2 regions of the Weizmannia sp. FSL W8-1119 genome follow, and region 1 is predicted to be linked to the other one. Evidence: a T-box and tRNA genes for the amino acid it is inferred to sense, from the RefSeq annotation. Region 1 holds a T-box; the other holds one or more tRNA genes.
The links. A T-box is a leader RNA that pairs with one kind of tRNA and senses whether it is charged. The one in region 1 lies ahead of tyrS (tyrosine--tRNA ligase), so its partner is inferred to be a tRNA-Tyr.
Positions count from the first base shown of each region.

Region 2: it has a tRNA-Tyr gene. The T-box ahead of tyrS (tyrosine--tRNA ligase) is inferred to sense a tRNA for this amino acid. The anticodon was not compared.

Region 1 is NZ_JBBOZL010000001.1:2,026,473-2,032,934, reverse strand. It holds gene fdhD (formate dehydrogenase accessory sulfurtransferase FdhD) at 1-653, shown strand, start outside; T-box leader at 867-1,065, shown strand; gene tyrS (tyrosine--tRNA ligase) at 1,206-2,465, shown strand; gene NSQ19_RS09970 (sigma-54 interaction domain-containing protein) at 2,566-3,939, opposite strand; gene pruA (L-glutamate gamma-semialdehyde dehydrogenase) at 4,121-5,668, shown strand; gene NSQ19_RS09960 (proline dehydrogenase family protein) at 5,685-6,462, shown strand, end outside.
Region 2 is NZ_JBBOZL010000001.1:180,901-187,362, forward strand. It holds rRNA gene NSQ19_RS00940 (16S ribosomal RNA) at 1-235, shown strand, start outside; rRNA gene NSQ19_RS00945 (23S ribosomal RNA) at 555-3,486, shown strand; rRNA gene rrf (5S ribosomal RNA) at 3,654-3,769, shown strand; tRNA gene NSQ19_RS00955 (tRNA-Asn) at 3,777-3,848, shown strand; tRNA gene NSQ19_RS00960 (tRNA-Thr) at 3,855-3,927, shown strand; tRNA gene NSQ19_RS00965 (tRNA-Glu) at 3,939-4,013, shown strand; tRNA gene NSQ19_RS00970 (tRNA-Val) at 4,025-4,097, shown strand; tRNA gene NSQ19_RS00975 (tRNA-Thr) at 4,105-4,180, shown strand; tRNA gene NSQ19_RS00980 (tRNA-Tyr) at 4,186-4,270, shown strand; tRNA gene NSQ19_RS00985 (tRNA-Gln) at 4,335-4,406, shown strand; tRNA gene NSQ19_RS00990 (tRNA-Lys) at 4,453-4,525, shown strand; tRNA gene NSQ19_RS00995 (tRNA-Gly) at 4,566-4,637, shown strand; gene rocF (arginase) at 4,900-5,799, shown strand; gene NSQ19_RS01005 (aspartyl-phosphate phosphatase Spo0E family protein) at 5,906-6,079, opposite strand; gene sigW (RNA polymerase sigma factor SigW) at 6,255-6,462, shown strand, end outside.

The sequences.
Region 1 (6,462 bases):
TGGCGGTCGGTTATCTTGTGTCGGAAAGGGTTGTCCGGCGCTATGAAGATATCCGCGACATCTGGACGGATGAAAAAGGAGGATTCGTCCATGTCCGGACCGATCATCTTAATCCTTATTACGAACAGCTGCAAAATAAACGTTATATCACCTCCTGCTGTGGAATGAGCAGGCAGGCGTTTGTTTTTGTCAATGATGCTCTGGCGGCGAAAAAAATGGACGGTGTGCACGTCCGGATTACAGTTGATGATTGTTTCCGGCTGATGGAAGCATTGCAGGAGAATGCCGAAGTGTTTAAAAAAACAGGGGGCGTCCATAATGCTGCGCTGTGCGATGCCGGCGGGATCCTTGTCAGCCGGATGGATATCGGCCGCCATAACGCGCTTGATAAAATTTACGGATATTGTTTGAAAAATCAGGTTTCCACAAAAGGGAAAATCCTTGCATTCAGCGGGCGCATTTCCTCGGAAATTTTATTGAAGACAGCCAAAATCGGCTGCGAGGTGATTTTATCGAAATCGGCACCCACCACACTCGCCCTGGAATCCGCTGAAGAACTCGGCATTACCACGATCGGCTTTATCCGCGGTGGGTCGATGAATATTTACACCTGCCCGGAACGGATTGCCGGTGTTGCCGCCCATGCCCGGTGATTGCCGGGTGTATACGATCGGAAAGGCACGGTTTGGGTTGGAAGAAAACGGGAAGACACGCTGGAAGGCGTGCTTCGGGACGGAACAGGGCCTTTGCCGGATGAGGAAAGGTTAAAATGGGCATTACCGGATTTGAAGAAAGCGCTGGTGCAGCCTGCTTGGCAAGGTTGACATTTCAAAATGTATATGGTAAAAATAACTTACAATTTGATGAATGAAGCGTCGAAAGGATCAAGTAGCTTCCTGTTGCTGCATACAAGAGAGCCGGTGGTTGGTGCGAACCGGTACAGGCAGGCGGCGAATTACACCCCGGAGCTTTTGCCGGATACGGCAGACGGCCCCCAGCCGTTATCCAAATGAGTGGAGAAGCAATTCTCAAGTTGGGTGGTAACGCGATACAATCGTCCCTTCGTTTTGGCGGAGGGGCGTTTTTCTGTTTTACAGGAAAAAGAAGGCAGCAACAGGTTCCTGCCCATTATCGCCGGATATAAGCCGGGCGCTGGAACCTGAATGCTGCCGGCATTTGAAATGGCACAAAAGGAGTGGTTTGAAATGGATTTACTCGAAGATTTAAAATGGCGGGGAATTGTTTACCAGCAGACAGACGAAGAAGGGCTCGCGGAGTTGCTTCAAAACCGGAAAGTGACCCTGTATTGCGGGATTGACCCGACAGGCGACAGCATGCATATCGGGCATCTGCTCCCGTACCTGACGCTGCGCCGTTTCCAGCAAGCGGGACACCGGCCGATTGTCGTGCTCGGCGGGGCAACCGGCATGATCGGCGACCCGAGCGGCAAGAAGGAAGAAAGAAAGCTGTTAACAGTTGAAAAGGTCAAGCAAAACGGCGAAGCATTGAAAAAACAGCTGGAACGCTTTTTTGATTTTGACGGCGAGTCAGGCGCCATCATGGTCAATAACTATGACTGGCACGGCTCGATGGATCTCGTTACTTTCCTGCGTGATTACGGAAAGCATATCGGCATCAACTACATGCTTGCAAAAGACACGATCGCATCACGGCTTGAAACCGGTATTTCGTTTACGGAATTTACATATACAATCCTCCAGGCCGTCGATTACTTTAACTTGTATAAACAATACAACTGCCGCCTGCAAATCGGCGGAAGCGACCAGTGGGGCAATATTACAAGCGGCCTTGAGCTGATCCGCAAGCTCGAACCGGAAGGAGAAAAAGCTTTCGGGCTTACCATTCCGCTTGTCACAAAAGCGGACGGCACAAAATTCGGGAAAACAGAAAGCGGCGCAGTCTGGCTCGATGCCGAGAAAACATCGCCATATGAGTTTTACCAGTTCTGGGTCAACACGGCTGACCTCGATGTCGTAAAATACTTGAAGTACTTCACCTTCTTGCCAAAAGAAGAAATCGAAGAGCTGGAAAAATCGGTTGAAACCGAACCGCATCTCCGCAAAGCCCAAAAAGCGCTGGCCGCGGAAATGACAAAACTGATCCATGGGGAGGAAGCATTGCAGCAGGCTTTGAATATTACAGAAGCATTGTTCAGCGGCAATGTGAAGAAACTGTCGGCTGAAGAAATGAAGCAGGGATTTAAAGATGTTCCGTCATTCCAGCTTGAAAGCGAAGAACAAAAGCAGCTTGTGGAGTTGCTCGTTGCCGCCAAAATCTCCCCGTCAAAACGCCAGGCACGCGAAGATATCCAAAACGGCGCCATTTACGTAAACGGTGACCGCGTAACGGATCTCGGGTTTGTGTTGCAGGAAAAGGACAAAATCGGCGGCGAATTTACCGTTATTAGAAGAGGGAAGAAAAAATACTTTTTAATTAAACATTGAGGATATTAAGGGATGCACAATGAAGATGCCTGAAATGTGCATCCCTTTTTTATTGCTCCGATCGCGGCTTGCCCTTCTTCGTTTTTCCCGGCGGGGGAAGTCAGCTCCCAATTCCAAATTTTTTCAGCTTCTGATACAGGGTGACCCTTGAAATGCCAAGTTCTTTTGCTGCGGCGGATTTGTTCCCGCCTGCTTTGCGCAATGCTTTTTCAATGAGCTGTTTTTCCATATTTTCTTTTTCCACAGGCAAAGTGCCGCTTTCCGGGATGGCACTTCCGGACGGTTGGGTTTCATTTCCCTGGAAAAAGCGGAGAAGGGAGGCGCGGTCAATAAACGGCTTTTCTGATAGGATCACCATCCGTTCCATTAAATTCCGGAGCTCCCGGACATTCCCTGGCCAATGATACGCTTGCAGGAAAGAAAGGGCATCAGGGGCGAGTTCCGGTTCAGGCATCTTGTACTGGACGGCAAATTGTTTCAGAAAGTAGCGGGCGAGGACAGGAATATCGTCTGTGCGCACCCTTAATGGCGGCATCGTAATTTGAATAACATTTAACCGGTAATAAAGGTCCGACCTGAATGTCTTTTCTTTCATCATTTTTTCAATGTCTTGGTTGGTGGCGGCAATAAAACGGACATTGATTTTCCTGCCCGAAGCGTCGCCAATGCGGTAAATCACTTTTTCCTGCAGCACGCGCAGCAGCTTCACCTGCATATCTAGCGGCAGTTCGCCGATTTCGTCCAAAAACAGCGTACCCCCGTCCGCTTCTTCAATTTTTCCCGCTTTTCCTTTTTTCTCCGCACCCGTAAACGTGCCAGGTTCATAGCCGAATAATTCGCTTTCAAACAGGGCGGAAGGGATCGAGCCGCAGTTCACCGGAATAAAAGGGCCGTTTTTCCGCGCGCTTGCTTCATGGATAGCGCGCGCACATATTTCTTTCCCGGTGCCGGACTCGCCGAGAATAAGCGTGACGGCATCCGTTTTCGCCGCTTTCGCCGCAATTTGGATCGTATCCCGGAGCGCGCGGCTTTTCCCCTTTAATTTGGAAAAAGGCGTTTCTTCATAGCTTGTGTACATTTTTTGGCGCAGTTCATTCAGTTCTATGGAAGTGGAGACGAGATTGTCGTTCAGCCTAACAATCTGGGTGATATCGCGTTCCACGGATACCGCGCCGATCAGCCTGCCGCGGTTGTCAAAAATGGGCCGCGCATTGACGACGACATGCTTGTCGGGGCGGGGCCGATGATATTGGTCGGTGATACGGGCTTTTGTCCGCAGCACTTTGAGCACCATTAAATCATCATCGCGAAAAAAATCGGTAATTTTTTTGGTTAAGATCATTTCTTTTGGAATATTGTAGGTCCGGACGGCGGCATCATTCCAATAAATGACTTCCTTTTTTTCGTTTACGATCGTAATCGCATCATTTTCCGCCGATAATACCGCCTGCAAATAAGACAGTTCATTTGCCATTTCCGTCTTCCTCCCCTTTGTCGTGTAAAGGTATTGTACATTCGATTTACAATTGTGTAAATATATTGTACATAGAAAACGGTTTATTTTTTTGCGGATATAGGGAAACAGGGATGTTCCGGAAGTTGGCATGATTCTTGCATGGTATTAAGCCAGAACGAGGATGAAGGAGGTTTTTTCATTGGTCTTGCCTTTTAAACATGAACCATTAACGGATTTTAACCAGCCTGAAAACGTACAGGCGTTTCAAGCGGCACTTGAAAAAGTGCGTGCGGAACTCGGGAAGGAGTACCCGCTTGTAATAAACGGAGAACGGATTTTTACAGAGGATAAGCTCGTATCCGTCAATCCTGCGAATAAAGAACAGGTTGTCGGGAAAGTTTCGAAAGCATCGAAAGAACTGGTTGACAAAGCTTTCGAAGGCGCCAATGAAGCATTTCGCAGCTGGCGGAAAATGGCACCCGAAGCGCGGGCGAATGTGCTGTTCAAAGCCGCTGCGATTGCGCGCCGCCGCAAACATGAGCTGTCGGCGTGGCTTGTGTTTGATGCCGGCAAGCCGTGGAGCCAGGCGGATGGGGATACGGCGGAAGGAATCGACTTTTTGGAATACTACGGCCGCCAGATGCTTGAGCTTGCAAAGGGGCAGGAAATGGAACAGCGTGAAAATGAGCACAACACTTATTTTTATCAGCCGATGGGGCCGGGGGTGACCATTCCGCCGTGGAATTTTGCTTTCGCCATTGTTTGCGGCACGACGGTTGCCCCGCTTGTTGCCGGGAACCCGGTTCTGCTGAAGCCTTCGGAAAGCACGCCTGTTATTGCATACAAACTCGTTGAAATTTTGGAAGAAGCGGGGGTTCCGAAAGGCGTGCTCCAGTTTGTGCCGGGCGATCCGGCAGAAATCGGCGATTACCTGGTGGATCATCCGTCTGCCCATTGGATTAACTTTACGGGTTCCAAAGCAACGGGCCTGCGCATTTATGAACGGGCTGCGAAAGTGCAGAAGGACCAGCACTTTTTAAAACGGGTCGTTGCTGAAATGGGCGGCAAAGATACGATTATTGTCGATAAAGAAGCGGATCTCGATCTCGCCGCAGATGCGATTGTCCAGTCGGCATTCGGTTTTTCCGGCCAGAAATGTTCAGCCTGCTCGCGGGCAGTCGTGCATGAAGACGTATATGAAGAAGTGCTCGAAAAGGCGATCGCCCTTGCGAAAAACGTAACCGTCGGCGACCCGTCCGAAGAAAATGTGTACATGGGTGCTGTCATTAACGAAAAGCAGTTTAACAAGATTAAAAGTTATATAGAAATCGGCAAAGAAGAGGGCAAACTCGTCTTTGGCGGGGAAACGGATGGCGAAAAAGGATTTTTCGTTTACCCGGCGATTTTTAAAGATGTAAATCCAAAGGCACGGATCATGCAGGAAGAAATTTTCGGGCCGGTTGTCGCTTTTGCGAAAGGAAAAGATTTTGACGAACTGCTTGAAATTGCCAATAATACGGAATACGGTCTGACAGGCGCCGTCATTTCGAAAAACAGGGAGCATTTGGAACGCGCCCGGTACGAATTCCATGTCGGCAACCTGTATTTTAACCGGGGATGCACGGCGGCCGTTGTCGGTTACCAGCCGTTCGGCGGTTTTAAAATGTCCGGTACCGATTCGAAAGCGGGCGGCCCGGATTATTTGAAGCTGTTTATGGAAGCAAAGTCTGTATCGGAAATGTTTTAACGGGAGGGAAGGCGATATGGCAAATTTGACGAGGGATTTTTTCATCGGCCTTTCAAACAGCAGGTTTTTAAATAAAAGTGCGCAAAAATGGGGTTTTCGGTTCGGTGCTGAAAAATTTGTTGCGGGGACGGATATTGATTCCGTCACCCGGACTATCCGGGAAATGAATGCCCGCGGAATCAGCTGCACCGTTGACAATCTGGGCGAATTCGTATCGGAAAAATCGGAAGCGGCATCGGCGAAACAGCGCATCCTGCAAATGCTGGACAGGATCCATGAGGAGAACATGGACTGCCATATCTCGGTGAAACTGACCCAGCTCGGGCTGGATATTGACCGCACGTTTTGCCTGCAAAATATGGAAGACATTTTGGCGCGTGCAGCGGAATACGGGATTTTCATCAATATTGACATGGAAGATTATACCCATTTTCATGCTACAATAGAGGTGTTGAAAACCCTGCTTGAAACGTACCAAAATGTCGGAACAGTCATCCAGGCGTATTTGCGCAACGCCGAAGCGGTTATGGATGAACTGAAGGATGTCCGGCTCAGGATTGTAAAGGGCGCTTACAAAGAAAGCGAGACAGCCGCTTTTCAGTCAAAAGCGGAAATTGACCGGAACTATGTAAAGCTTGTAAAAAAACGGCTGCTCGGCGAGGCATATACGTCCATTGCCACCCATGACCACCACATCATTCGCGAACTGGAAGCATTTATTGAAGAAAACCAAATCCCACACAGCCGGTTTGAGTTTCAGATGCTGTACGGATTTCGCCAGGAGATGCAGTATG
Region 2 (6,462 bases), 1.8 Mb from region 1:
GCAGGCTGCAACCCGCCTGCATGAAGCCGGAATCGCTAGTAATCGCGGATCAGCATGCCGCGGTGAATACGTTCCCGGGCCTTGTACACACCGCCCGTCACACCACGAGAGTTTGTAACACCCGAAGTCGGTGAGGTAACCTTTACGGAGCCAGCCGCCGAAGGTGGGACAGATGATTGGGGTGAAGTCGTAACAAGGTAGCCGTATCGGAAGGTGCGGCTGGATCACCTCCTTTCTAAGGGGAAAAGCGTAGGGCGCTCGTTCATCGGCGTACGGATTTCGAAGTCTTCGACTGAGATAAAGGAAACACGATGAGCCTTAAAGGCGAATCGATGCCCGCTTATCGTAGGGAGAAGACGTAGAAATACGCTAGCCGATAGCGCCCGGAGCTAGACATAAAAGGAAAACCTTCGGTTTTCCGAAATTAAGTTTGGCGTTTTCGTTTTGTTCAGTTTTGAAGGTCCAATCCTTCAGTATGTGTTCTTTGAAAACCGGATAGGAGAAATAAACCAAGTAAACCGAGAATCGCTTATTTTTGGATTTAAACCTTTTATGGTTAAGTTAGAAAGGGCGCACGGCGGATGCCTTGGCACTAGGAGCCGATGAAGGACGGTACAAACACCGATATGCTCCGGGGAGCTGTACGTAAGCTTTGATCCGGAGATTTCCGAATGGGGAAACCCCCTGTCTTTAATCGGACAGGATTCCTGCCTGAATCCATAGGGCAGGAAGGGCACACCCGGGGAACTGAAACATCTCAGTACCCGGAGGAAGAGAAAGCAATTGCGATTTCCCAAGTAGCGGCGAGCGAACAGGAAACAGCCCAAACCGGAAGGCTTGCCTTCCGGGGTTGTAGGACACTCATATGGGAGTTACAAAAGAACGGGGTAAGTGAAGCGGCCTGGAAAGGCCTGCCGGAGAAGGTAAAAGCCCTGTAACTGAAACTTCGTTCTCTCCCGAGTGGATCCTGAGTACGGCGGGACACGAGGAATCCCGCCGGAATCCGGGAGGACCATCTCCCAAGGCTAAATACTCCCTAGTGACCGATAGTGAACCAGTACCGTGAGGGAAAGGTGAAAAGCACCCCGGGAGGGGAGTGAAAGAGATCCTGAAACCGTGTGCCTACAAGTAGTCAGAGCCCGTTAACGGGTGATGGCGTGCCTTTTGTAGAATGAACCGGCGAGTTACGGTCTCATGCAAGGTTAAGCTGAAGAAGCGGAGCCGCAGCGAAAGCGAGTCTGAACAGGGCGAAAGAGTATGAGGCCGCAGACCCGAAACCAGGTGATCTACCCATGTCCAGGGTGAAGGCAAGGTAACACTTGCTGGAGGCCCGAACCCACGCACGTTGAAAAGTGCGGGGATGAGGTGTGGGTAGCGGAGAAATTCCAATCGAACTTGGAGATAGCTGGTTCTCTCCGAAATAGCTTTAGGGCTAGCCTCAAGCGGAGAGTTTTGGAGGTAGAGCACTGTTTGGACGAGGGGCCCTCATCGGGTTACCGAATTCAGACAAACTCCGAATGCCAAAAACTTATGCTTGGGAGTCAGACTGTGAGTGATAAGATCCATGGTCGAAAGGGAAACAGCCCAGACCGCCAGCTAAGGTCCCAAAGTATACGTTAAGTGGAAAAGGATGTGGCGTTGCTTAGACAACCAGGATGTTGGCTTAGAAGCAGCCATCATTCAAAGAGTGCGTAATAGCTCACTGGTCGAGTGACGCTGCGCCGAAAATGTACCGGGGCTAAACGTATCACCGAAGCTGCGGATGGACACCGTTTGGTGTCCGTGGTAGGAGAGCGTTCTAAGGGCGTTGAAGCCGGACCGGAAGGACCGGTGGAGCGCTTAGAAGTGAGAATGCCGGTATGAGTAGCGAAAGAAGGGTGAGAATCCCTTCCACCGAATGCCTAAGGTTTCCTGAGGAAGGCTCGTCCGCTCAGGGTTAGTCGGGGCCTAAGCCGAGGCCGAAAGGCGTAGGCGATGGACAACAGGTTGATATTCCTGTACCGCCTCTTCACCGTTTGAACGATGGGGGGACGCAGGAGGATAGGGCAAGCGCGACACTGGTTGATCGCGTCCAAGCAGTTAGGCCGGTGCGGAGGCAAATCCTTCGCGCCAAGGCGGAGCTGTGATGGCGAGGGAAATTAAAGTACCGAAGTTCCTGATTCCACACTGCCAAGAAAAGCCTCTAGTGAGGTGAAAGGCGCCCGTACCGCAAACCGACACAGGTAGGCGAGGAGAGAATCCTAAGGTGAGCGAGAGAACTCTCGTTAAGGAACTCGGCAAAATGACCCCGTAACTTCGGGAGAAGGGGTGCTTTTTGGGGTGTATGCCCCGGGAAGCCGCAGTGAATAGGCCCAGGCGACTGTTTAGCAAAAACACAGGTCTCTGCGAAGCCGCAAGGCGAAGTATAGGGGCTGACACCTGCCCGGTGCTGGAAGGTTAAGGAGAGGGGTTAGCCGCAAGGCGAAGCTCTGAACTGAAGCCCCAGTAAACGGCGGCCGTAACTATAACGGTCCTAAGGTAGCGAAATTCCTTGTCAGGTAAGTTCTGACCCGCACGAAAGGTGTAACGATCTGGGCACTGTCTCAACGAGAGACTCGGTGAAATTATAGTACCTGTGAAGATGCAGGTTACCCGCGACAGGACGGAAAGACCCCATGGAGCTTTACTGCAGCCTGATATTGAATTTTGGTACAGCTTGTACAGGATAGGTAGGAGCCTTGGAAACCGGAGCGCCAGCTTCGGCGGAGGCATCGGTGGGATACTACCCTGGCTGTATTGAAATTCTAACCCGCACCCCTTACCGGGGTGGGAGACAGTGTCAGGCAGGCAGTTTGACTGGGGCGGTCGCCTCCTAAAAGGTAACGGAGGCGCCCAAAGGTTCCCTCAGAATGGTTGGAAATCATTCGCAGAGTGTAAAGGCATAAGGGAGCTTGACTGCGAGACTTACAAGTCGGGCAGGGACGAAAGTCGGGCTTAGTGATCCGGTGGTTCCGCATGGAAGGGCCATCGCTCAACGGATAAAAGCTACCCTGGGGATAACAGGCTGATCTCCCCCAAGAGTCCACATCGACGGGGAGGTTTGGCACCTCGATGTCGGCTCATCGCATCCTGGGGCTGTAGTCGGTCCCAAGGGTTGGGCTGTTCGCCCATTAAAGCGGTACGCGAGCTGGGTTCAGAACGTCGTGAGACAGTTCGGTCCCTATCCGTCGCGGGCGCAGGAAATTTGAGAGGAGCTGTCCTTAGTACGAGAGGACCGGGATGGACGCACCGCTGGTGTACCAGTTGTCTTGCCAAAGGCATCGCTGGGTAGCTATGTGCGGAAGGGATAAGTGCTGAAAGCATCTAAGCATGAAGCCCCCCTCAAGATGAGATTTCCCACAGTTTAACTGGTAAGATCCCTGAAAGATGATCAGGTTGATAGGTCCGGGGTGGAAGCGCGGCGACGCGTGCAGCTGACGGATACTAATCGATCGAGGACTTAACCAAATAGAAAAGCGGAGGTGCCTTACCAAAGGCACTGGCGCTGAACCATTTTCAAAGTTAGAAACGCATTCTCCGTTTACAGTTTTTTCTCCCATCCGGTTTTCAGGGAATCACATAATTCCTGTTGATAAGCAATGGAAACTTTGTTATAATGATTTTTGTCATTGAGGTCCGGTGACGATGGCGGAAAGGTCACACCCGTTTCCATCCCGAACACGGAAGTTAAGCTTTCCAGCGCCGATGGTAGTTGGGGGTTTCCCCCTGCGAGAGTAGGACGCTGCCGGGCCCGATATTCCGCAGTAGCTCAGTGGTAGAGCAATCGGCTGTTAACCGATCGGTCGTAGGTTCGAATCCTACCTGCGGAGTCATATGCTTCCATAGCTCAGCAGGTAGAGCACTTCCATGGTAAGGAAGAGGTCATCGGTTCGAGCCCGATTGGAAGCTTATATTTTTTTGGCCCGTTGGTCAAGCGGTTAAGACACCGCCCTTTCACGGCGGTAACACGGGTTCGAATCCCGTACGGGTCACCATTTACATATTTGGAGGATTAGCTCAGCTGGGAGAGCGTCTGCCTTACAAGCAGAGGGTCGGCGGTTCGAGCCCGTCATCCTCCATTTGTATGCCGGTCTAGCTCAATTGGTAGAGCAACTGACTTGTAATCAGTAGGTTGGGGGTTCAAGTCCTCTGGCCGGCACCATTTACGGAGGGGTAGCGAAGTGGCTAAACGCGGCGGACTGTAAATCCGCTCCCTCAGGGTTCGGCGGTTCGAATCCGTCCCCCTCCACCATCTCATTTTTTGGGCATGCACTTTGGTGCATTTTTTTGGTGAGAGGGTTCATACTATAGATAATTGGGCCATAGCCAAGCGGTAAGGCAACGGACTTTGACTCCGTCATGCGTTGGTTCGAATCCAGCTGGCCCAGCCTTTTCTATTGAATTGGTTACGCCAATGGATATATAGATTTTTACGAGCCATTAGCTCAGTTGGTAGAGCATCTGACTTTTAATCAGAGGGTCGCAGGTTCGAATCCTGCATGGCTCACTCTTTTCTTTTTTTAAAATATGTGGTATTCTACAAATATGCGGAAGTAGTTTAGTGGTAGAACAACACCTTCCCAAGGTGTGGGTCGCGGGTTCGAGTCCCGTCTTCCGCTTAAAGTTTAAACGCTCAAACCTCTTGATATAAAAGGGTTTGAGCGTTTTTTATTTGTCTGTAAATATTTTTCACTCTATAATACAACTCCAGTGTTGTTGGCGGATGGTTGATGGGTTTTCTGGATTGGTGAAGGAAGGCCCCTTTAAGATGAATAGTCTCACCTCCATTTTCTTGAATAATTATACAGAATTTTGTACAGTTGAGCCAATTGGAAAACAATTTTACAATGATAGATAGAGAGAAGGAAAGGGGACAGTCTGATGGAGAAACATATTGCAATAATGGGGGTTCCAATGGATCTTGGGCAGCGGTATAAAGGGGTAGATCTAGGCCCGCAGGCGATCCGGTATGCAGGTGTGAAAGAAGGACTCGAGAAACTCGGCTGCGCGGTTACCGATTTGGGCAATATTGAAATTGGCAGGGCGGAGCAGCTCCCTGATGACGAAGTCAATGCAAGAAATTTAAAAACGATTGCAAAAGCGAGCCAGTTCATTGCAGAGCATACAGATGAAATTGTAAAAAGCAACCGGTTCCCGCTTATTTTTGGCGGCGACCACAGCATTGCCATTGGGACAATTGCCGGCATCAGCAAACATTACAGAAATCTCGGCGTCATTTGGTTTGATGCGCATGCGGATATGAATACTCCTGAGACAAGCCCTTCCGGAAATGTCCACGGCATGCCGCTTGCCGCCAGCCTCGGGTACGGGCATGCTTCTTTAACGGGCGTTTACGGCTATATTCCGAAACTGAAAGCGGAGCATGTTGTCCTGATCGGGCAGCGGGATTTGGACGAAGGGGAAAAGGATTTCATCCGCAACCTGGGCATTAAAATTTACACGATGGCTGAAATCGACCGGATTGGGATGGAGAGCGTCATGGCAGCAAGCATTAACTATTTAAAAGAAAGAACGGACGGCATTCATTTGTCGCTCGATTTAGATGCGCTCGATCCGCAAGAAGCCCCGGGTGTGGGAACGCCTGTATACGGCGGGCTTCATTTCCGCGAAAGCCGGCTCGCCATGGAGATACTGCACGATGCAAATGCCGTTGTTTCAGCTGATGTTGTTGAAGTAAACCCGATTCTTGACAGCCGCAATCAAACGGCAGAAAAAGCTGTCCGCCTGATTGAAACATTGTTTGGGAAAAAACTTCTTTAAAAAAAGCCCCTATTAGCTGGTGCCCGGCACGCAAATAAAAAAACGGCAAATGATGGACGCTTTGCCGTTTTTTTATTTAAATCTATTCCATGGGTGTTCTGTCCACTTATCCCTGAAGTTTACTGCTTTTCAATTTGTTAAATTGATTGATGAGCTGGTCCAGATGCCTGCTTGCCTGTAAGACCTGGTCGTCCCAATACGCAGTGGTCGAAGCGAGCTGAATCATTTCACGTCTTTTTTCCTCAATTTCCAACATTAAGGCTTGGCTTTTCTGGTTCATCCCTGACTCCCCGTTCGTATTCAAATTTGTAATAATTTTATATCCATTTTACTAAAGATTTAAACATTTTTTCCATAACTTTGCTACAATAGACTTGAATATTTTATTACTTTTTTTGAAACCTTTTCAGGAGAAAATCGTAAAAATAACGTACCGCACAGGGCGGAGGGGGAAAATGGAAGCAATTGTAGACCGAAAAATTAAGCAGGTCATGAAGGGTGACCAAAATGCTTTTAATGATATCGTTGAATTATATAAAGATAAAGTATTCCAAATCTGTTTCCGCATGATCGGGAGCCGCACCGAAGCGGAGGATCTGGCGCAGGAAACGTTTATCCGCGCCTATATCCATATTAAAAGTTTTAAGCAGGAACGGAAATTTT